Regions from separate parts of the Exiguobacterium sp. s127 genome, predicted to be linked through region 1. Evidence: riboswitches for the same ligand, from Rfam matches in the RefSeq annotation. Region 1 holds a riboswitch; each other region holds the start of a gene.
What was found. Region 1 has a riboswitch for lysine ahead of KNP98_RS07550 (Na+/H+ antiporter NhaC family protein). Riboswitches for the same ligand answer to the same signal wherever they lie in the genome.
Positions count from the first base shown of each region.

Region 2: another riboswitch for lysine. It lies ahead of KNP98_RS11330 (amino acid permease); the one in region 1 lies ahead of KNP98_RS07550 (Na+/H+ antiporter NhaC family protein).
Region 3: another riboswitch for lysine. It lies ahead of KNP98_RS10135 (aspartate kinase); the one in region 1 lies ahead of KNP98_RS07550 (Na+/H+ antiporter NhaC family protein).

Region 1 covers NZ_JACSMO010000004.1:176,816-184,157, forward strand. Annotated here, with positions in the region: gene celB (PTS cellobiose transporter subunit IIC) at 1-156, opposite strand, end outside; gene KNP98_RS07535 (PTS sugar transporter subunit IIA) at 171-500, opposite strand; gene KNP98_RS07540 (PTS sugar transporter subunit IIB) at 505-801, opposite strand; gene manA (mannose-6-phosphate isomerase, class I) at 952-2,760, shown strand; lysine riboswitch at 2,870-3,045, shown strand; gene KNP98_RS07550 (Na+/H+ antiporter NhaC family protein) at 3,150-4,733, shown strand; gene htpG (molecular chaperone HtpG) at 5,099-6,964, opposite strand; gene KNP98_RS07560 (hypothetical protein) at 7,049-7,342, opposite strand, start outside.
Region 2 covers NZ_JACSMO010000008.1:87,412-94,753, forward strand. Annotated here, with positions in the region: gene KNP98_RS11330 (amino acid permease) at 1-836, opposite strand, end outside; lysine riboswitch at 949-1,133, opposite strand; gene KNP98_RS11335 (MarR family winged helix-turn-helix transcriptional regulator) at 1,305-1,760, shown strand; gene KNP98_RS11340 (GGDEF domain-containing protein) at 1,917-3,008, shown strand; gene KNP98_RS11345 (TetR/AcrR family transcriptional regulator) at 3,081-3,695, opposite strand; gene KNP98_RS11350 (HlyD family secretion protein) at 3,889-4,545, shown strand; gene KNP98_RS11355 (DHA2 family efflux MFS transporter permease subunit) at 4,558-6,252, shown strand; gene KNP98_RS11360 (hypothetical protein) at 6,375-6,917, shown strand; gene KNP98_RS11365 (nitroreductase family protein) at 7,046-7,342, shown strand, end outside.
Region 3 covers NZ_JACSMO010000007.1:1,791-9,132, forward strand. Annotated here, with positions in the region: gene phnF (phosphonate metabolism transcriptional regulator PhnF) at 423-1,157, opposite strand; gene KNP98_RS10115 (alanine--tRNA ligase-related protein) at 1,285-2,433, shown strand; gene KNP98_RS10120 (GNAT family N-acetyltransferase) at 2,430-2,858, shown strand; gene KNP98_RS10125 (argininosuccinate synthase) at 2,980-4,185, shown strand; gene argH (argininosuccinate lyase) at 4,182-5,552, shown strand; lysine riboswitch at 5,624-5,802, shown strand; gene KNP98_RS10135 (aspartate kinase) at 5,915-7,114, shown strand; gene KNP98_RS10140 (aspartate-semialdehyde dehydrogenase) at 7,127-7,342, shown strand, end outside.

The DNA.
Region 1 (7,342 bases):
CGCAATAACAACGATTAATGAACCGAACATCGTAATCGGAAAAGCGAGCATGAACGCGTCACGTAACGTCTGAAGATAGCGGCTATTGTTTAAATATGCCGCAATCGGCATCAGAAAACGACTCAACAAATCGAACCACTTACTATTACCAGCCATTTCAATCCCTCCTCTTATTTTTGAGAAAATTTATGTTCCATCATTTCAACTAATCCTGACGTCAAATCAAGCATCGTTTGTGTCGACATCAAATGATCTTCTGCATGCAAAAGCAGTAAAGACAATGTCGTCGGCTCACCGCTCGCTTCTTTTTGGACTTGACCGAAATGAATCTGGTGCGCTTCTTGCAACTGTTCTCGGGCATCTGTTAATAACCGCCCAAATGCCTCAAATGATTCTTCCTTGTACACTTCGATTGCTTCACGAATCGTACTTCGCGCATTTCCACTATGCAAAATCATCATGAATGCTACTTGTTCCATCGTCTGTTCATTTGTTTTCATTTCTTCACCCCATCAACTTAACGGCTTGTTCATAGGCCGCTTTTCCGTCGGCCATTCCGTACGCCATCATATCGATGACTTCGACTGGTTTATCTGTCGCTTGTTGAAATTTTGATAATAAAAAGCGCATTTGTGGACCAATCAATACAACATCTGCTCCATCCATTTCTTTTAAAGCTTGGTCTTGACCGACTGCCCAAATTGTCGCCTCTTCACCAAGTGATTGGGCATGTTCCTGCATCTTAGTGACGAGAATACTCGTCGACATTCCTGAACTACACGCCAACATGATTTTTTTCATTTCAACCATTCCTTCCGCGTTTTGGAATCGCTTACAACTTTGATTATACGGATTTTAACATCCATGTCTATACTTGATTTTTATTTTGTTTATTTTTATTTTTAAAAAGTGTAGTGTTGTAATCGAAAACAACTTGGAGGAGGAACAATCATGGAAGAACTGATTTGTTTTGAGCCGATTTTACAGGAGCGGATATGGGGTGGATGTAAGCTTGGTGCATATGGATTTGATACGTTAGGCAAACAAAACATCGGTGAAGCTTGGACCTTGGCTGATCACCAAAACGGGCAAACCAAGGTGAATGCCGGACGTTTTTCCGGTGATGCACTACGGGATTTATGGTCAAATCACCCTGAAATCTTTGGGATGGACACAACGGAAGCTTTTCCTTTACTCATTAAGTGGATTGACGCTGCGGATGATTTATCCGTTCAAGTCCATCCTGACGATCATGATGCCTGTCGCCTAGAAGGACAGCCTTACGGGAAAAATGAATGCTGGTATATCGTCGATTGTCCGGCAGACGCCACCATTATTTATGGGCATGACTTCAAAACAAAAGCTGATTTGTTGCGCGCTGTCCGTGAAGACGATTTAACTTCCGGCTTAATTGATTTGCCTGTTTCACCCGGCGATTTTTTTTACGTTCCAGCAGGTACTGTTCATGCTTTAACCGAAGGGTGTCTTGTCATCGAAATCCAGCAGAACTCTGATACCACGTACCGGTTGTACGATTACGATCGAATTGACCATTCGACCAACAAACCGCGTCAACTCCACCTTAAAGAAGCACTCGAAGTCATTCAATTTCCTCATTTCCAGTACGAGGAGCCTTATGTACCGACCTCTTTTTGTTCAAGACTACTGACAACCAACGCCTATTTTTTTGTCGAGGAATGGGCCATCCATGACATGATTACGATTGCACCACGAACTTCCTTCCAAGTCATCACTATCATCAGTGGCACGCTGATCATCAACCAATTGCGTTATACCGCCGGAGACACGGTTCTGATTCCGGCAAAAGTAACTTGTACCGTTTCTGGAAAGGGGAAACTTCTATTGACTGGTCCAAATCCAACACCGAAACAACGACTTCACATCGGAATTGATCTTGGTGGGACTCACACGCGTGTTGCCGCAATCAATCAGCACCATGTCGTAAAACAATATCGATTTTTGACAGAGGCGGCTGCTGGCCCGGACTATACAATTAAACATTTAAGACAAGCCATCCAAAAGCTACTTGAAGAATTTGAAGTCGAACGAATTGGTATCGCAGCGCCTGGTCCGCTTGATGCAGCAACGGGTCGGCTATTGTCACCTCCAAACCTGCCGGGTTGGGACGATGTAAATTTAGTTCGCCCGTTAGAAGAGTTCTTCAACATCCCGGTTTCCCTTGAAAATGATGCAAATGCCGCCGCGCTCGGCGAAGCATTGTTCGGGGCAGGACAAGACTATACATCCATCTATTACATGACAGTCAGTACAGGAATCGGTGGTGGATATGTCTATCAAAAGACGTTGATTCGAGGCGCACACGGATATGCTGGTGAAATCGGAAATACGATCATCGATGCTTCTGGACCGGAACATCACGTCTTGAACAAAGGCTCACTCGAAGGATTAGCAAGCGGTACGGCTCTTCAGACGCGGGCTGATTCATTAAATGAATCTTCTATTGCACAACTTCTTGGCAATACACAGGAAAGGCTTCGTTTCGTAAATCATTTAGCAACAGGCGTAGCGAACATCATTCACACACTTGATCCGGAAGCCGTCATCATCGGTGGCGGTGTTACGGCTTCCGCCGATTTATTTTGGGAAGAGCTCTTACAAGCCGTCAATGCCCGTCTCTACCCGACGTTACGTCAAAAAACAATCATTCGCTTAGCTGCATTGGAAGGAAATGCCGGTGTCATCGGTGCTGCCCATTTAAATCGGATGAACGCCGAATAACTTCATTGTTCCTTTTGAACAGACTTTACTACTTTTTTTAAAAACAGACTTGAAACTTTTTTCTGAAATATGATAAGGTTTTCTTATTAAAAGAATATGACTATTCTATCGATGAGGTAGAGGCGCGGTCTTAATGAGTATTTGATCTGAGGATGACAACGAGGACGATCAAGGAAAGGTAATGCTGCCGAAGTATCGTCAAGTGTCTGACTTGATGGTACTGGTCGAATTGGGAAATACCCGTTCGATTGCCATACGTGTTTTGTATGGAGCGCTCCAATTCGGCTAAGAAAGACGCATCCAGCAAGGGTGTCGGCTTTGTTGCCGGTGCCCTTGCTTTTTTATATGCAATGGGTCTCATCTTCTAAAAAAAGAGGAGGAACCACACAATGGTCAATTATTCAGATTCAATCGTTGCGCTCATTCCAGCTGTCATTGCAATCGCACTTGCAATCGTGACGCGCAAAGTCGTTATTTCACTTGGTGTCGGTATTTTGATTGGTGCTTTATTGCTGCATAGCTTTAATCCAATCGATACGGTCGTCTATCTCGGCAAAAACATCTTTAGTCTATTTTGGGCGGATGGGGCGTTAAATGAATGGAACGTCTTATTACTCATCTTCTTACTATTACTCGGTGTTCTATCGACGCTTATCCAAACATCGGGCGGTGCACATGCCTTCGGTGAATGGGCAACAACACACGTCAAGACAGCGCGCGGCGCTCGCCTCGCAGCATTTGGTTTAGGTATTTTAATCTTCATCGATGATTACTTCAACAGTCTTGCTGTCGGGAATGTCAGTCGTCCGTTAACGGACCGTCGTGGCGTCTCGCGTGCAAAACTTGCTTATATTATTGACTCGACGGCTGCTCCAGTCTGTGTCATCAGCCCGCTTTCAAGTTGGGGAGCGTTCATCATCTCAATCATCGCGGGTATCTTGACGACACATTCGATTACGGAGTATTCCGCATTCAGTGCTTTCATGATGATCGTGCCACTCAACTTCTATGCGATTTTCGCTCTATTGCTGACGCTTTACATCGCGTACACAGGGATTGCGGTCGGACCGATGCGGACGCATGAACTTCGTGCATTAAAAGGTGAACTTTTCGACGCAAGTAAAGGAACACCGATGGGGATGGCAGAGGAAGTCAAAGAACACGAAGGTGGAAAAGTACGTGACCTCGTCGTTCCGATTATCGTTCTCGTCATTGCAACGGTTTCCGCATTACTCTTTACCGGTGCTCAGGCACTCGCTGCTGACAATCGTGCATTTACGTTGATTGGTGCATTTGAAGCGACAGACGTAACACGTTCACTCGTTGCTGGTGTCGTCATCAGTTTAGTCGTTGCTTTCCTGATGTTGATTGGTCGGAAAATCCCGGCGCGCGAATACGGACACAGCATCTGGGCTGGGATGAAATCCATGTGGCCTGCTGTCGTCATCTTATTATTCGCTTGGACAATCATCGCTGTTATCGGTGACATGAAAACAGGTGAGTACTTAGCAAGCTTCGTCAGTAAGTCGATTTCTGCTTCGTACCTCCCCTTCTTATTGTTCTTGATTGCAAGCTTAATGGCATTCTCGACAGGTACAAGTTGGGGAACATTCGGTATCATGCTGCCGATCGGTGCTGACCTCATCATGGCGGTCGAACCGAATCTCTTACTTCCGACGCTCGCTGCCGTTCTTGCCGGATCCGTCTTCGGAGACCACTGTTCACCAATTTCCGATACGACGATTCTCAGTTCGACAGGTGCCGGTTCGCATCATATCGATCACGTCACGACACAACTTCCGTATGCGTTGGTTGGTGCAGCGACATCGGCAGTCGGCTACCTTGTGCTCGGTTTAACCGATTCATCAATCATCGGCTTCATCGGTGCACTTATCGCCTTCTTACTCGCACTCGTCGTCCTGAATGTCGTCTCGAAACGCGGCAAAGTACCAACTGAACTTCGCGCTGAATAATAAAAAAATAACGCTCAGCTTAGCCGAGACGAGAAAAAAAGAAGGGATTGCCATCTACCGTGATGTGCAATCCCTTTTTTAAGTTGTAGACAACATGGTATGGAGAAATAAAAAGCGTCTTTTTTTCGTTGCTTTCCTCGGGCGAGGCGCAAGCCGTTGCTCCTTGATCCTCACGGACAACGAGCAGGGTCTTGCCTGCCTCTGAAAGTGCGTTAAAAACGCACTTTTCCCCGTAGGAGTCAACGAAACGTGATGCTTTTTAGGTAATACCGTGAGAGAAATACAGGAAAGCACGAACGAATTGCAATTCGATATCGCATGTTCACGCTTCATAAGCGTTTGTCTACACGCTGAAGCGATCATTCTTACACCATCAAGGCACACACTTCATTTGCAAACGCAACTGGATCTTCGATTGGCAAGCCTTCCATGAGCAACGCTTGTTGGTACATTAATTTCGTATAGCGTTCAAATTTCGTACGGTCTTCTTTAAAGGCCGTTTCAATGGCTTGGAAGACGTCATGCGACGTGTTCAACTCTAAAATTTTCACGGCTGAAACATCTTGGTTGTTCGGCATCGATTTAAGAATTTTCTCCATTTCAATCGAAACGGCACCATCCGTCGCGAAGCAGACCGGATGTGATTTTAAGCGTGAAGAAGCTTTGACTTCTTTGACTTGCCCAGCAAGCACTTCTTGCATCGCTGTAAACATCTCGACTTGTGTTTCGGTCGTTTCTGCTTGATCCGCTTGCTCGATGCCAAGATCACTGCTCGTAACCGATTTAAATTCTTTTCCTTCATAGTTGAGCAACATTTGAATCGCGAACTCATCGATTTCTTCCGTAAAGTACAGAATGTCGAACCCTTTGTCTTTGACAAGCTCCGACTGTGGCAACTTATCTAAACGGTCCGTACTTTCCCCTGAAGCATAGTAAATGTATTTTTGATCTTCCGGCATCGCCGCGACGTATTCAGCGAGCGTGACCAGCTTCTTCTCTTTTGCCGAGTGGAACAGGACAAGATCTTTGACCGTCTCTTTATGCATGCCGTAATCATTGTAGATTCCAAACTTCAATTGACGACCAAAGGCTTGATAAAAGGCTTCATACTTCTCGCGATCGTCACGAAGCAGTCCTTCAAGTTGCGTCTTAATCTTACTTTGAATGTTTTTTGCAATCAATTTGAGTTGGCGGTCGTGCTGCAACAACTCACGTGAAATATTGAGTGACAAGTCTTCCGAGTCGACCATCCCTTTGACGAAGCTAAAGTGGTCCGGCAAGAGGTCACTGCATTTTTCCATGATCAAGACGCCGTTCGCATACAATTCAAGCCCTTTCTCGAACTCTTTCGAATAATAGTCGAAGGACGGTTGCTCCGGAATGAATAAAATCGATTGATAACGGACGGCACCATCTGCACTGATATGGATGTGCTTGACTGGTGTATCAAATCCATATCGTTTTTCTTGATAGAAGTTCGTGTAATCCTCGTCCGTCAACTCCCGTTTATTTTTCCGCCAAATCGGCACCATGCTGTTGATTGTCTTGACGACCTTCACTTCTTCCATCTCGTCCGATCCTTCAATCGGTTGACGTTCCGTCTCTTCCATCTCAATCGGATAGCGGATGAAGTCGGAATACTTTTTGACGATCGTCCGCAAACGATGCGTATCTAAATACTCATCATAATTTTCATCTTCTTCGTTCGCTTTGATGTGCAGCGTGATTTCCGTCCCGACTGTAGCTTTTTCGACTTCTTCAATCGTATAACCGTCGACACCGTGCGACTCCCACTTGTACGCTGTTTCGCTACCGAATGGTTTCGTGATGACCGTGACCACATCCGCGACCATGAATGCCGAATAAAAGCCGACACCGAACTGTCCGATGATGTCGTGTCCGTCTTGCGCGGCATTCTCCGCCTTAAAGGCAAGTGACCCACTCTTCGCGATTGTTCCGAGATTCGCTTCGAGCTCGTCTTTCGTCATCCCGATTCCCGTATCACGAATGACGAGCTGTCGTGTCGTTTGGTTTGGTTCAATCGTAATCTTATAGGCATCCTTTTCGAATGTCAGTGTCTCGTCCGTCAATGCTTTGTAATAAATCTTGTCTATCGCGTCACTAGCGTTCGAAATCAACTCACGTAAAAAGATTTCCTTATGTGTGTAGATGGAATGAATCATCATTTCGAGTAAACGTTTCGACTCTGCCTTGAACTGTTTCGTTTCCATTTCCGATGCCCCCTAGTTCTTTTTTAGCACTCTAACAATAAGAGTGCTAATACAAATCTATTATTACGGATTGGAAAAATAGTGTCAATCCCCTTCTTCAAGTCGGCTGCGGATATATTTTCCGATTTTACATAAGCTTTCCGCCGATCCGTATGTGCCATGACTGACACCATGGCAGTCCGGCCGATTCCCGAGTCCGATGAACTGCTCACTCGGTTTAAAGTGAAGACCGATGATTGGAACGGAAAATTGTTCCGAAGACCCGAGTTCGAAGACGGCATCCAGATACCCCGGGACCGGCTCGGGCGCTTGCCATGTAGCCGTCTGATCGATTGTCCGATAACGTTCCGTATGTTCCCGTCCGAGGAGAATGATGCC
Region 2 (7,342 bases), on a different contig from region 1:
TTTGAGACAAGGCTCGGACTTGTGTATGGAATCAACATTCCGATGACGAAGATCGCAAATACATAAAATAATAAAATGCGCCAAAACACCTGTTTAACTGCTTTCGGGACATTTTTTTCCGGATCTTCCGACTCGCCTGCTGCGATTCCGACGAGCTCCGTCCCTTGAAAGCTAAAACCTGCGACAAGAATGATACCGATGACAGCTGGAATCCCTCCGACAAACGGTGCATCACCTAAGCCAAAGTTTTTGAAGCCTGCTGGTGGCTCCGAAGTAAAGATACCAAAAATCATCGCGACTCCTACACCAAGAAACACGATGACCGTGACGACTTTAATCATCGCAAACCAGTACTCGGCTTCACCGAATCCTTTGACCGAAAAATAATTTAATCCAATCATTAAAAGTAAAAACAGCGCGCTAAAATAGACGCCCGGAATGTTCGGGAACCAGTAATGCATGACGATTTGTGCTGCGACGAGCTCGACGGCAATCGTGACGGCCCAGTTGTACCAGTAGTTCCATCCTAAGGCGAACCCGAATGAAGGGTCGACGAACTTCGTCCCGTACGTCGAGAACGATCCTGCGACCGGCATATAGGCGGCCATCTCCCCAAGGCTCGTCATCAAGAAGTAGACCATCAATCCGACGATTGTATAAGAAAGTAACGCACCGCCCGGTCCTGCCGCTGCAACAGAGGCACCTGACGCGATGAATAAACCGGTCCCAATCGCTCCGCCAATTGCAATCATCGACATATGCCGGGCTTGAAGCCCTCGTTGTAGCCCTTCTGCTGTGGAATCAAGGGGTTGTTGTTGCTGTTGTAAATTGTTCATGTCTGTCGCTTCTCTCTTTTTATAATTTTTGAGAGGGCGTAAAAAAGCGCCCTCACCTTCCAAGAGGAAGATGAGAACGCAACATATCGATGATGCGTCTCATTCTACCGTCGTGAAAGATAGCTCCCCATAAACCGCAAACGGTTCATGACAGTATTAGACCTGTTTGATCTAATCCCAATCGCTGACTTTCAAAGTAGTCTACGATTTCGGCAATTCTTCCTTTTGAGCTATTTCATCTGCCGCTTGACGACATCCGTAACCCGACTCATAAGAATCGCAACCTCCATCCCACTGGTTGAGTGAGAACTAATTAAGTTGATTTACTAATTCATTACTTCGACATAGTACATAATATGTTTCTTGTTTGTCAATTTATATTTTTGAATCCTACCGTGCTCATAGTAAAATTCCGATATTTTTAGTACACTAAATGGTAGAAGGTAGTACAGAAAGGATGTTGCTCAGATGGGACAAGAACAACATGACCAATTGACATATCGATTAGAAGAACAAATGCGCGTGATTCTCCGGACGTTGCGCCGTGAGTTGAATCAACTGTTTGAAGGTACTGCCACGCGAAGTGAATTCTTCATCTTACGTAGCTTATCTGAAAACGGCCCCCAGCGTCCGACATTACTCGCGGAACAGTTCGAACTTGCGACAAGTCAGGTCACCGCTTTGACAGATAAACTTTATAAGACCGGTTTTGTGACACGGACACGTTCGACGGAAGATCGTCGTTCAATCGTCCTTGCCTTGACTGACGAGGGAGAGGCCGCTTTTCGGAATCTCGAAGTCGTCCGTCGCAAATATCTTCAGGAGCGATTCGGCACTTTGTCTGAAGAGGAACTGAACGTGATGATCCATGTATTTGATAAAATTCTCGCGACAATGGATGAAGAAGTCGTCTCATCCAATTAATAAATTAAAAATCAAGAGAAGGACAGAGGTTTTATTCTGTTTTTCTTTTTTTATTCTAAACATTCAGACCTCCTATACCGTTAGTAGAACGAGTATACTCAAAGTATATAATTGGAAGTATACTGCAGGGGGAGTTGGGAGGATTTGTTGTCTATTATGAATAACTTCATCATAAATTTTTGTCTCTTATTCACGACGATCACGCTTTTATTTTTACCTTTTCGAAATCAACCAAGAATTACACCAAAATCAAAGCTTGAATCACGCCTTATTTTAGGTTGTGTAGCTGGTGCAATTGCTGTACTCCTCATGTTCAACAGCATTCAAATTGATATTGCCCGGATTGACTTACGTATCATTCCTGTCGCGATTGCCACATTATTTGGCGGATTGCCTAGTGCCTTCATCACGGGAGTCATGATTATCGGAACGCGTTTTTTAATTACACCTGCTGATCAAATCGAAGGAGCGATTCTCGCTTCCGTCATCATGATTTTATTCATTTTGACAATTGGCATAGCACGCAGATTTTTACGTAATACATTGCTGACTTTTGAATTAATGATCGGAATCGGTATTCTCTATTCGTTACCAGCTATCTATGCACTGACAAACAGTTGGGAAACGTTTTTCAAAGTATCGGTTACGTACATTTTCTTTAATTTATTAGCCGGCCTCGTCACCTATCGCTTATTAGCCGAACTGCGACGACATTTTGAAAATATCCAGTACCAGCAAAAACTTGCGATGACCGACGCCTTGACGGGTCTCGCTAATCGCCGACGTCTGGACGACTCCCTATCACTCGTCGGATCGGATGACGATGGATATTCACTTATCCTGATCGATATCGATTTCTTCAAACACGTTAACGATACATATGGTCATGATGCCGGCGACGATGTGTTGCGGCAACTCGGAACGACACTTGCCTCTATTGTACGTCCGGATGATTTAGTCGGTCGGTACGGTGGAGAAGAATTTTTGATCATTTTACCGAACACATCATTGAAGGATGCGAAAAAAATCTCTGAATTAGCGCGGACGACAGTCGCCCGTAACCTGTTCCCGACTGCACATGTACCTGATTTGAAGATTACGATTTCGTTAGGAATTGCCCATTCGGGTGGATCCCATACATCACTCGAAGCATTGCAACAAGCGGATAAAGCACTCTATGCTTCAAAAGAGCACGGACGTAACCAAAGTACGATTTATACGAAACAGCTGGAATTCCGTCAAGCGTAATCTAACGTTATATCCGACTAGCACAAAAAGTGCCATTCCCTCACATCGGAATGGCACTTTTTAGTTCATTTTTTAGACAGTCCCAGGGCCTGTCTGAGGAAAACCAATACTTTCAACTGTTCCGAAGACGATCATCTGACTAAGCTGATTTGCCATATACTCGGAGGAATACGGACGATCATTTCGTAACCACGACATCAAGAGCCCGAGTTGACCACCAATGACGTAGTTCAGTAATAAATCCCGATCCACCGGAACAGAGACACTTGTCGTCTCCCGGAAAGCAAGACGGTAGTTTTCTTTTAACGTATCCAAGAAACGGGAGATGAACGTCTTGACTGTTCCTTGGAGCAGCATCGTCCGGTAAAAGCGCTCGTTTTGCTCAATGTGGATGAACAAACGTGCAAAGTAACGACTGACGCGTTCGACTGTCGGAGGCTCGGTCGATTGTTTTCCTGTAATCCGAATCGCTTCTGCGAGCAACGTCATGTGTTCCTCAACGATTTGATCCAGCAAATCGTATTTATCTTTATAGTGCGCATAGAAGGTCGAACGATTGACCTCAGCACCATCCGTCAACATTTTGACGGTGATCGTCGAAAAGGAATGGTGTTCAAGTAAATGAAATAGCTCTGTCGTAATACGTTCACGTGAACGTTTAGGACGTGGATCGCACGACTGATTCATTTAAAATTCAGCTCCTTTTCACGTATTGTATCCGTTAACAAAGACTTTTCCAACATTTCGTCGGAAATTGTTGGTTGTTTGTTTGTTATGCACCCATATAATTAACTGTATTAACTACTCCTCCCCAGAGGAGTCTTTTTTATGAGACCGCACTGGGGCGATCAGCTAGTAACAGAAAGGATGCAACTTACTCATGAACATGAAGAAATTATTAATCATCAATATTTTAACGCTCGTCGTTTTAATTGGTGGTGGTGCGATCGGTTATTATTACTACGATCAAGCAACAAGTTACGTCAAAACAGAAAATGCCAAAATCGACGGTAAGATGATTACAATTGCTAGTCCTGGCGCTGGAAAACTCACTGACTGGACGGCAAAAACAGGACAGACACTCGATAACGGGGCGACACTTGGTCACGTCATGATAGCACAAACTGGTCAAAAACCGGTTGATGCGTCAATCGAAATGCCAGCAAAAGCAACCGTCGTTCAGTCGATGGCGACAGAGAACGGCTTTGTTGGTGCCGGTACGCCGCTCGCTTACGGATTTAACTTAAATGAATTATGGGTCACAGCAAACGTCGAAGAAACAGAAATCGATGAAGTCAAAGTCGGTCAAGCCGTCGATGTCTATGTCGATAGCTATCCTGATACAACACTTTCGGGTGAAGTCGAACAAATCGGGATGACAACAGCAGGCACGTTCTCGATAATGCCGTCATCGAACGGAAACGCAAACTATACAAAAGTCGCGCAAGTGATTCCCGTGAAGGTATCGCTCTCACAAGAAAAATCACTCGACATTCGCCCTGGTATGAATGTGACCGTCCGCATTCATAAGGATTAAGGAGGGACGCTTATGTCTACGACCTTCCTCTTTGGATACATTGTGTTCATGCTTGTCACGTTCCTTGCAGTCAATTTGATTGCACGCCGGGCACGGCAACCGCGGGTAGCTGGCGCAGGAGGTCCGGCGCTTGATGAAACATTGATTGAAGCAGAAGCGGTTGGCGCGATTCCAGCCGCCCCTGCTCCGCAAGCGCAAGCGACGATTTCAACGGAAAACATCAGTATCCCGAAAGTCATCACTGTCCTGTTAATTGGAATGTTCATCGCGATTTTGAATCAGACATTAATCAACGTCGCTCTTCCTGTCTTGATCAACGACTTCAACGTCACGACGTCGACAGCACAGTGGTTGACGACCGGGTTCATGCTTGTCAACGGAATCTTGATTCCAATCAGTGCGTTCCTCATGCGAAGCTATACGTTTCGCCGCTTGTTTCTTGTCTCGATGACGTTGTTCTTCTTCGGATCGATCATTTGTTCGATGGCGATGAACTTCCCGGTCATGATGATCGGACGTGTGGTCCAAGCAGCCGGAGCCGGTGTCTTGATGCCGCTCGGTACGAACGTCTTCATGACATTGTTTCCACCCCATAAACGGGGAGCTGCGATGGGCATGCTCGGGATTGCGATGATTCTTGCACCGGCGATCGGACCAACGATCACAGGATATGTCATTCAAAACTACGATTGGCACGTCATGTTCTATGCAATGGCCTTCTTTGGTCTCTTAACACTTTTACTTGGATTTGCCTGGTTCAAACTCGTCCAACCGTTATCAAAACCAAAGTTCGATGCTCTCGGTGTTGTCTTTAGTACGATCGGGTTTGGTAGTCTCTTATACGGATTCAGTGAAGCCGGAAACGACGGTTGGGACAGCCCTGTCGTCATCAGTACGATTGTCATCGGGCTACTTGGTATTGCCGCCTTCGCTTTGCGTGAGCTTGCGATGGACGACCCGATGCTTAACATCCGTGTCTTAAAAGTACCGGAATTTTCATTCACCCTCTTCATTAACGTCATCGTCACGATGGCCTTGTTCGGCGGGATGTTGCTGCTGCCGATTTACTTGCAGAGCATCCGTGGTTTTTCACCCGTCGACTCAGGTCTCTTATTACTGCCTGGTTCATTGATCATGGGAATCACCGGTCCTTTCGCCGGTCGACTGTTCGACCGGTTCGGCATTCGACCGCTTGCCATCTTCGGTCTGACGTTGATGACGTACGGAACATGGGAATTGACGCAACTTGATTTGAACACGTCTTACTATTCCATCATGGGCATCTATATGCTCCGGTCCTTCGGGATGGCGTTCATCATGATGCCGATTATGACAGCTGGCATGAACGCTCTGCCGATGAAGATGATTCCTCACGGAAACGCGACACAAAATACATTACGCCAAGTCGCTGGATCAATCGGGACGGCCATCCTCGTCACGGTCATGACCCGTCAAACGACAGCTCATCTCGCGGACGATGCCAACCAGTTTACGACACTTGACCCAACACTCTCGCAACACCTTGGTGAGCTCGGACAACAGCTTGGTAGTCCACAAGCCGCATCCGTTAGCTGGTTGACGCAATTGACGAAACAAGCGACGATCAGTGGAATTACAGATGCCTTTTGGGTGGCGACTGTCTTGTCTGCTCTTGCACTCGTATTGTCATTCTTCCTTCATGGAAAAAAAGAACCGAATTTAGATTAACGTGTCTTATCCAGCCAGTTGACGGCACATCGTCAGCTGGCTTTTTAATCGTTCACCTTTGCACTTCTTCTCTAATATCGATACACTAGGTTCATTGAGTTCATATCAAAAGGAGATGCTTTATGGTTGCCTTCCTTCAATTTTACGCGTTCATTTTCGCCTGTTGCTTCGCGTGGCAGGTCGGACGACCATCTCTTTCCTGGTCGCAAAAAATCTCGCGTGCGTTTTTAACGAGTATCAACAGTCTCTTCGTCTTTTTCCGTGCTTCGGTCTCGATTTTCTTACTCGTCGGTCCGTTAGTGCTTGTCTCGTACTATGTCTTTCCGAACCTCTTACAGTTTGAAGGTGGTCTCGCAATCGTCATCAGCGTGCTCGTGATTGGTCTAATTGATCGGCTCGTCAGCCTCGTCATCTTACCGCTTATCCGCTCGTTTTTCTTGAAGCGTAAACGCATCATGCCGCAGTTGCTTGAAGCAACTTTTTATACGTTGTCCATGACGGTCTTGCTTTACATTAACTTGACGGCTGTTCCGGGTGTCGAACTCGGACTTGCGATCCCGATTTTCTTTGGTTTCACAATTTATTTTGCACATTATTTAATGGCATTACTGCGATTACGCCAAGTCAAAAAGAAACTCGCTACGACAGCAAGCAAAAAACAATAACCACATGAAACGAACGATGACTTCCATTGAATTCTAGTCACCGTTCGTTTTATTTTTCGGATTACCATTGACAATGATAATCGTTATCATTTATATTTTAAGAGTACTTAGGTCAGGAGATGATAGTGATGAATGCACGACAACTCATTTTAGAACGACGTTCGGTTCGTTCCTACACCGATCAACCTGTTCCATCCGAAATGATTGAAGAAATCTTAGAAGCAGCAATTTATGCACCGAATCATAAGTTACGCGAACCATGGCGTTTTGTTCTCGCGATTGGTGAAGGACAAGTCCGGTATGTCGAACAATTGATGGAGCTCCTTGAAGCACGTGGTCAATTCGATCAAAAAACGGATGAGCAACGCCTATCATTTAAAGAAAAAATAAGTGAAGTCCCGGTGTTCTTGACGGTCCTTTATCAC
Region 3 (7,342 bases), on a different contig from region 1:
GTAAAAATGTGATATCGAGAAGCAACAGTTCGCGCTTCCCTGTCTCGCCTCGTCTTCAAAGCGGCAATCTTCCGCGCCGCTACAGCAAAGCTGCAGGGTCGCGACCGATTACTTTTCGCGGTTCTAAGCGATTCGAGACGAATCGCGGCGCTCTAAACCGTCTTCATGCCCGGCCTTCCGTCACGGTATTACCTAAAAAGCGTCATGTTTCGTTGACTCCTACGGGAAAAAGTGCGTTTTTAACGCACTTTCAGAGGCAGGCAAGACTCTGCTCGTTGGCCGTGAGGGCCAAGGAGTAACGGCTTGCGCCTCGCCCGAGGAAAGCAACGAAAAAAGACACTTTTATTTTCAGATATCACTTTGTCTACACGCTGAAAGACCCTGCCGGCTTTTGCGGCAGGGTCTTTTTGTGATATTAAACATTAGCGGCGGCGTTCCATTTCAACAGTAAACGTATAGCGATCGCCCCGATAAGCAGAAATGACATACTCGAACGGTTGATCCGTCGCGAGGAAAGTCAATTGTTCAACCGACAAGACGGGCGCAGCTGTCGTCAGTCCGAGATGTTGCGCTTCTTCTTTTGTCGCGAGGCGTGATTCGAACGTCTGGCTTGCACGACCGAGGTTGAGTCCGCTTGCTTCAGCAAAAGCATAGAGTGACGCCGTCGCAACATCCTGATTCAATCCAGGTAACAACTGTTCCGGAATATAGACGGTTTCGAGCGCAAGCGCTTGTTCATCAGCGATCCGGAGTCGTTTCAATTCATACACGGTCGCGCCTTCACGAATTCCGAGTTTATTGGCAATCGTCATTTCGGCAGCAATCATCTGATACGACAACAATTCGCTTGCAGGTTCGAGCCCTAAATGTTCCATTTCTTCCGAAAAGCTTGTCAGTCCAGATAATTGCATGACGATTTTTTTATTCGCAACGAATGTGCCGCGTCCTTTTTGACGAATCAAATAGCCGGCGTTGACAAGATTCGTGATGGCTTGGCGGACGGTCATCCGGCTAATTTGATGGGCTTCAGCAAATTCGCGTTCAGAAGGAATTAAATCGCCGGGTTGCAACACCCCGCCTTCGATTTGTTGTTTTAATGCAGCTTCAATTTGATAGTAGATGGGGAGTGGTGAATTTTTATTGATGTGCTGAATCACGGCATTTCGTCCCTTCGCGGTCGATAGTCTTTCATCTAGTGTACTAGGAAATGGACAAGTCGACAAACGATACTAGGCGAAATATGGCATAATAGCAAATGAATAGATTGAGAAAGGTGGGGTAGACATGCGACTGGAGCAAATTTATCCTGCGGTCCGAAAGTTCGTGACACGCGTGACGGATGTTAAAGAAGAACACGGATACTGGGTTGCTTTAGAAGAAAGTTATTTTTATCCGGAGAGTGGCGGACAGCCGGCGGATCGAGGGACATTAAACGATTTGAAGGTTCGTGACGTTCAACTTAAAGCCGGTATCGTGTGGCATCAAGTTGATCAAAAAATCGAAGGTACTGTTACGGGCGTCATCGATGACGCCGTTCGGACGGATCATGCGGCACAACATACGGCGCAACACGTAATCTCAGCGATTTTGCAGGACGAGTTCAATATCAAGACATTAAGTTTTCGGACGGGCTCTGAAGAATCGACACTAGATATTGAAGCAGGTGAATGGAATGATGCCTTGCAAGCGCGTCTTGAAAAAAGATTGCGTCACGTCATTACATCGGCGTTACCGATTACGGCGACTGAATACGATGAAGCAGCAGCGCTCGCACTTCCGTTACGGAAAACACCCCAAGTGACAGGAAAGATTCGTGTCGTCCAAATCGGTGAACTGGACTATAGCGCCTGTGGAGGAACACACCTCGAATCGACAGCTGATTTAGAATTGATTATCTTGACAGGGCAGGAGCGGGTTCGGGGGAATATTCGACTGATGTACGTCGCGAAAGGGCGCGCATTTGAGTTGTTAACGAAGGAAAGACGTGCCTTGCGTGAAGCCGCTCAATTGTTATCGGCTAAAAAAGAGCAGCTGCCGCAAGCCGTCGAAGAATTAAAACAAGATGTCGTTCGCTTGAATCGGATGATTGAAACAGTTCAAGCCGCACATGTCCGTACGGAACTCAATAAACTACTGGCGTCGACGGAGGATTGGATTTTCGTAAACCATGCTGACGAGGCATTGCCATTCTCTGAAAGACTAGTCAAAGCGATTGCGGAAGCAGGACGTCTCGGACTCATTTGGAACGAATCAGCTAAAAAATTATTGATGCAAGGATCAAGTCCGGTCCACCTTGGGAAATTTGCCAAAGTCCATTTGAAGACGTTCAATGGACGTGGTGGTGGTAGCGAGCACGTCGCACAGGCGATGTTCAACACGCATGAGGATGCAGTTGCTTACATAGAACGATTGAAGGAGGAACAAGTAACATGACAGTGATTCAAGTAAAAACAGCAGAGCAGCACCAAGCAGTCCGAATGATTCGCGAACGGGTCTTCGTCGAAGAACAAGGGGTTCCTCGTAATCTTGAATATGATACCCATGACGAAACAGCGATTCACTTGCTTGTCCTTGACGAACAAAATCGCCCTGTCGCGACAGGACGGACACGTCCCTACGACGATCAACGGATGAAGGTCGAACGTGTTGCGACGCTAGCTGCGACACGTGGGAAAGGCTACGGCGGTGAGCTGATGCGAGCAATGGAACGCGTGGCGAGACGAGAGGGTCGGAGCATCTTGACGCTTGGTGCTCAAGTTCAAGCGATTCCTTTTTATCAAGGCTTAGGATACAACATCATGTCCGACGAATTTGATGATGCCGGCATCCCACACCGAACGATGGAAAAGAAAGTTTAATTGAGAAATTTTAAAGAAATCCTGTAAAAAGGGTTTCTTTTTTTGAAAGTCTATGTATATATATAATTAATAATGAATTTTTATACAGACAGATGAATTCGAAATCAGGGAGGAATTAATAATGACGAAACAAAAATTAATTTTAGCGTATTCTGGGGGACTTGATACATCGGTGGCAATCAAATGGTTGAGTAAGGATTATGATGTCGTCGCTTTATGTATGGACGTCGGCGAAGGAAAAGATTTGACTGTCATCAAAGAAAAAGCGTTGCTCGTCGGAGCCGTCGAATCGATTGTTCTTGATGTCAAAGAAGAATTCGCAAATGAATTCGTCTTACCAGCACTTCAATACGGCGCCCACTACGAAGGCGCGTATCCACTGATTTCGGCACTGTCTCGCCCGCTGATTGCTGAAAAGCTCGTCGAAGTTGCGCATCAACATGGCGCAACGGCCGTTGCACATGGTTGTACAGGAAAAGGAAATGACCAAGTCCGGTTTGAAGTTTCGGTCGCAGCACTCGATCCTTCACTGGAAGTCATCGCCCCTGTACGGGAATGGAAATGGTCACGTGAAGAGGAAATCGCTTATGCAAAAGACAACAATGTCCCGATTCCAATCAATCTCGACAGCCCATATTCAATCGATATGAACCTTTGGGGACGGAGTAACGAATGTGGTGTCCTTGAAAACCCTTGGACAGAACCGCCGCAAGATGCTTATGCACTGACGGTCGCACCGGAAGAAGCACCGGATCAAGCAGAAGAAGTCATTATCGGTTTTGAAGCGGGTGTTCCGACTTCAATCAACGGAACAGTCTACCCACTGGCGAAGTTGATTACAGAACTCAACATCATCGCCGGAGCACATGGTGTCGGACGGATTGACCACGTCGAGAACCGTCTCGTCGGAATCAAATCGCGGGAAGTGTATGAATGCCCGGGAGCAACGGTCTTGCTAAAAGCCCATGCCGCACTCGAGACCATCACATTGACGAAAGACGTCGCTCACTTCAAACCGATTTTAAGTCAACAATATGCAGAAACAATCTACAACGGTTTGTTCCACGCACCGTTAACGAAAGGTCTGAAAGCATTCTTAAAAGCGACGCAACAAGACGTCACGGGCGAAGTACGGGTCAAACTCTACAAAGGGAATGCGACGGTCACAGGACGTCAGTCACCGGTGTCACTTTATGACGAGAAGCTTGCGACGTATACGAAAGAAGATGCGTTCGATCATGAAGCAGCGAAAGGATTCATTAAATTGCACGGTCTTGCGATTGCGACACACGCAAGTGTTCATCGGCAGGAAGGCGTGACAAAATGACGAAACTTTGGGGCGGACGGTTTACAGAAGGGGCTTCCGCTCAGGCTGAAGCGTTTGGGGCATCGATTTCATTCGACCAAAAGCTTGCGGCAGTTGATTTAGAAGGAAGTCTCGCCCACGCCAATATGTTGTATCAACAAGGTATCCTAGAAGAGACGGAATGGAAAAAAATCGAAGCGGGTCTCAAGACGTTACAAGCTTCGATTGGAACACATGTCTATTCGCTTGCTGACGAAGACATCCACATGAATCTCGAACGGTTGCTGACGGAACAAATCGGACCGGTCGCAGGGAAGTTGCATACAGCGAGAAGTCGGAATGACCAGGTTGCGACGGATTTACATTTATGGATGGAACAACATGTGGTTGATTTAATCGAAAGCCTACGCAACTTGCAGACGGTGATTACGGAACAGGCGGATGCACACATCGAAACCGTCATGCCGGGGTATACCCACTTACAGCGGGCACAACCGATTTCACTTGCACACCATCTACTCGCGTATTTTTGGATGTTCGACCGTGACGTAGATCGTCTGACAGATAATTTGAAACGGATTCGGATTTCGCCGCTCGGTGCGGGGGCACTCGCCGGGACGACATTTCCGATTGACCGTTTCAAGTCAGCGGAACTGCTCGGATTTGAGCACGTCTATCCGAACAGCCTCGATGCTGTATCGGACCGTGACTTCGTCATTGAATATCTCGGGATTGCTTCGACGGTCATGATGCACCTCTCACGCTTTTGTGAAGAAATCATCATCTGGGCGTCGCAAGAATTTTCATTCATCGAATTGTCAGATGCATTTTCAACGGGTTCGAGCATGATGCCACAAAAGAAAAACCCGGACTTCGCTGAATTGATTCGCGGAAAAACAGGGCGTGTCTATGGAAACCTGATGGGGTTCCTGACGACGATGAAAGCATTACCGCTCGCTTACAATAAAGACATGCAAGAAGATAAAGAAGGTGTCTTCGATACGGCAGATACCGTTTTACAATCCGTTCAAATCTTTACGGGAATGCTCGAATCAGCAACGTTTAAGACAGAAGCGCTCAAGAAGGCGACAATGCAAGACTTCTCGAATGCAACGGAACTAGCAGATTATCTCGTCACAAAAGGTGTTCCTTTCCGGGAAGCGCATGAAATCGTCGGAAAAGCGGTCCTCCATTGTGTTCAGACGAATTGTTTCTTAAAAGATTTAACGCTTGAAACGTATCAAACGTTCCACTCCGTCATCGCGGAAGATGTTTATCCGCTCCTCGACCCGGTGCAAGCAGTGGCAAGAAGAGGAAGTTACGGCGGGACAGGTTTTGCTGCTGTTTCTGTACAACTCGATCAAGCGAAGAAAAAACTCACGGATTAACGGAAAAATGAAAAAATTTTAGCAAATGACTGGATTTAACAAAAAATGTTTGCTATAACTGTAACTAACAACCGACAGATAGAGGCGCGGATGACATCAGTAACATCATTTATTGAAGCGAGCATGCTGAGTGATGTGAAAGGGGAAATCCGCCGAAGTGAATGAGAAAGATGCTTCTTCTCATTTGCTGGTACAACGGTTAAGATCCGTTGTACTGCCGAAACCGATGTTTCGGAGCGCTATCTTACGTAAAAGAACGAAAGACTTTGTCTTCGTTTGTCCGATCGTGATAACGACGGGCCGTAGGAACGCTCCTACCGGCCCGTCGTTTTTTTCTGTTTCGGGACAAAGGAGATAGGATTGTGACAACTGTACTTAAATTTGGTGGTAGCTCGGTCGCGACTGTCGAACAGATTCAGTCAATTGCGAATTATTTAAAAAATCGGACAGAACAAGGTGAAAAATTAGTGGTCGTCGTCTCTGCGATGGGGAAGATGACAGACTCGCTCATCGCACAAGCGCAAGCAATCACGGATCGTCCTGAACGACGTGAACTCGATCGATTGCTCGCAATCGGCGAAGAACAAACGATTTCGTTACTCAGCATCGCCTTAAATTCCGTCGGAGTAAAAGCCTTATCACAAACAGGTGCGCAGGCAGGAATCAGCACGATGGGGGTTCATACGAAAAGTAAGATTAAACAAATTGACGGGGACTTGTTACGAAAGAAACTCGAAACCTATGATGTCGTCATCGTCGCCGGATTCCAAGGTGTCAACGAGCTTGGGGATGTTACAACACTCGGTCGTGGTGGGTCAGACACAACGGCTGTCGCCTTAGCGGCCGTCCTTGATAAGCGCTGTGAAATCTATACGGATGTCGACGGTGTCTATACGGCGGATCCGCGGATTCATCAAGCGGCACAGCCGATTCCACAAATTTCATATGATGAAATGATGGAAATGAGTGCACTGGGGTCGAAGGTAATGGAGATGCGCAGCGTCGAACTCGGGAAAAAATACGGCGTGCATATCTTTGTTGGGAAAACACTTGAATCGGAAAGAGGGACTTGGATCATGGAGGCAACAGAAACGATGGAACAAAAAGCAGTCACGAGCGTCAGTGTAACGAAAAATGTTTTGACGGTTTCAATCAAACACGTTCCACAAACCAATTCAGCAGTCGCCGACATTTTTGAATTGTTATCGAATCGCCATGTCAATATCGACATGATCAGTCAAACGACCTTTGATAGTGACGTGTTCCTCTCGTTCTCTTGTCCACTCGATGAAGAAGAGTTTCTCGAAGAGGCACTGAAAGATATCATCGATCGTTTTCCGACCGTTAAAGTCGATCGTCATAACGAGCATGCCAAGTTATCGGTCGTCGGAATCGGAATGCGTGACGCAACGGGCGTCGCATCAAAATTATTTGCGACGTTCCGTGCCGAGAACATCACGTTTTATCAAGTCACGACATCAGAAATCAGTATCTCGTATACAATCGCACAAGCAGATATCGAACGAACGGTCGCGGCGATCGCGAACGCGTTTAGCCTGTAAGGAGGAATGAACATGTACCACGTAGCAGTCATCGGTGCGACAGGCGCCGTCGGACAAAAGATGTTACAAGTCTTGAAGGAACTCGATTTTCCAGTCGGTCAACTGTCGGCGTATGCTTCAGAACGATCAGCAGGAAAAGTCGTTTCGTTTAATGGAACGGACGTGACGATTACAGCTTTATCGGAAGACATCATCCATCACGGGATCGACGTCGCATTATTCGCAGCC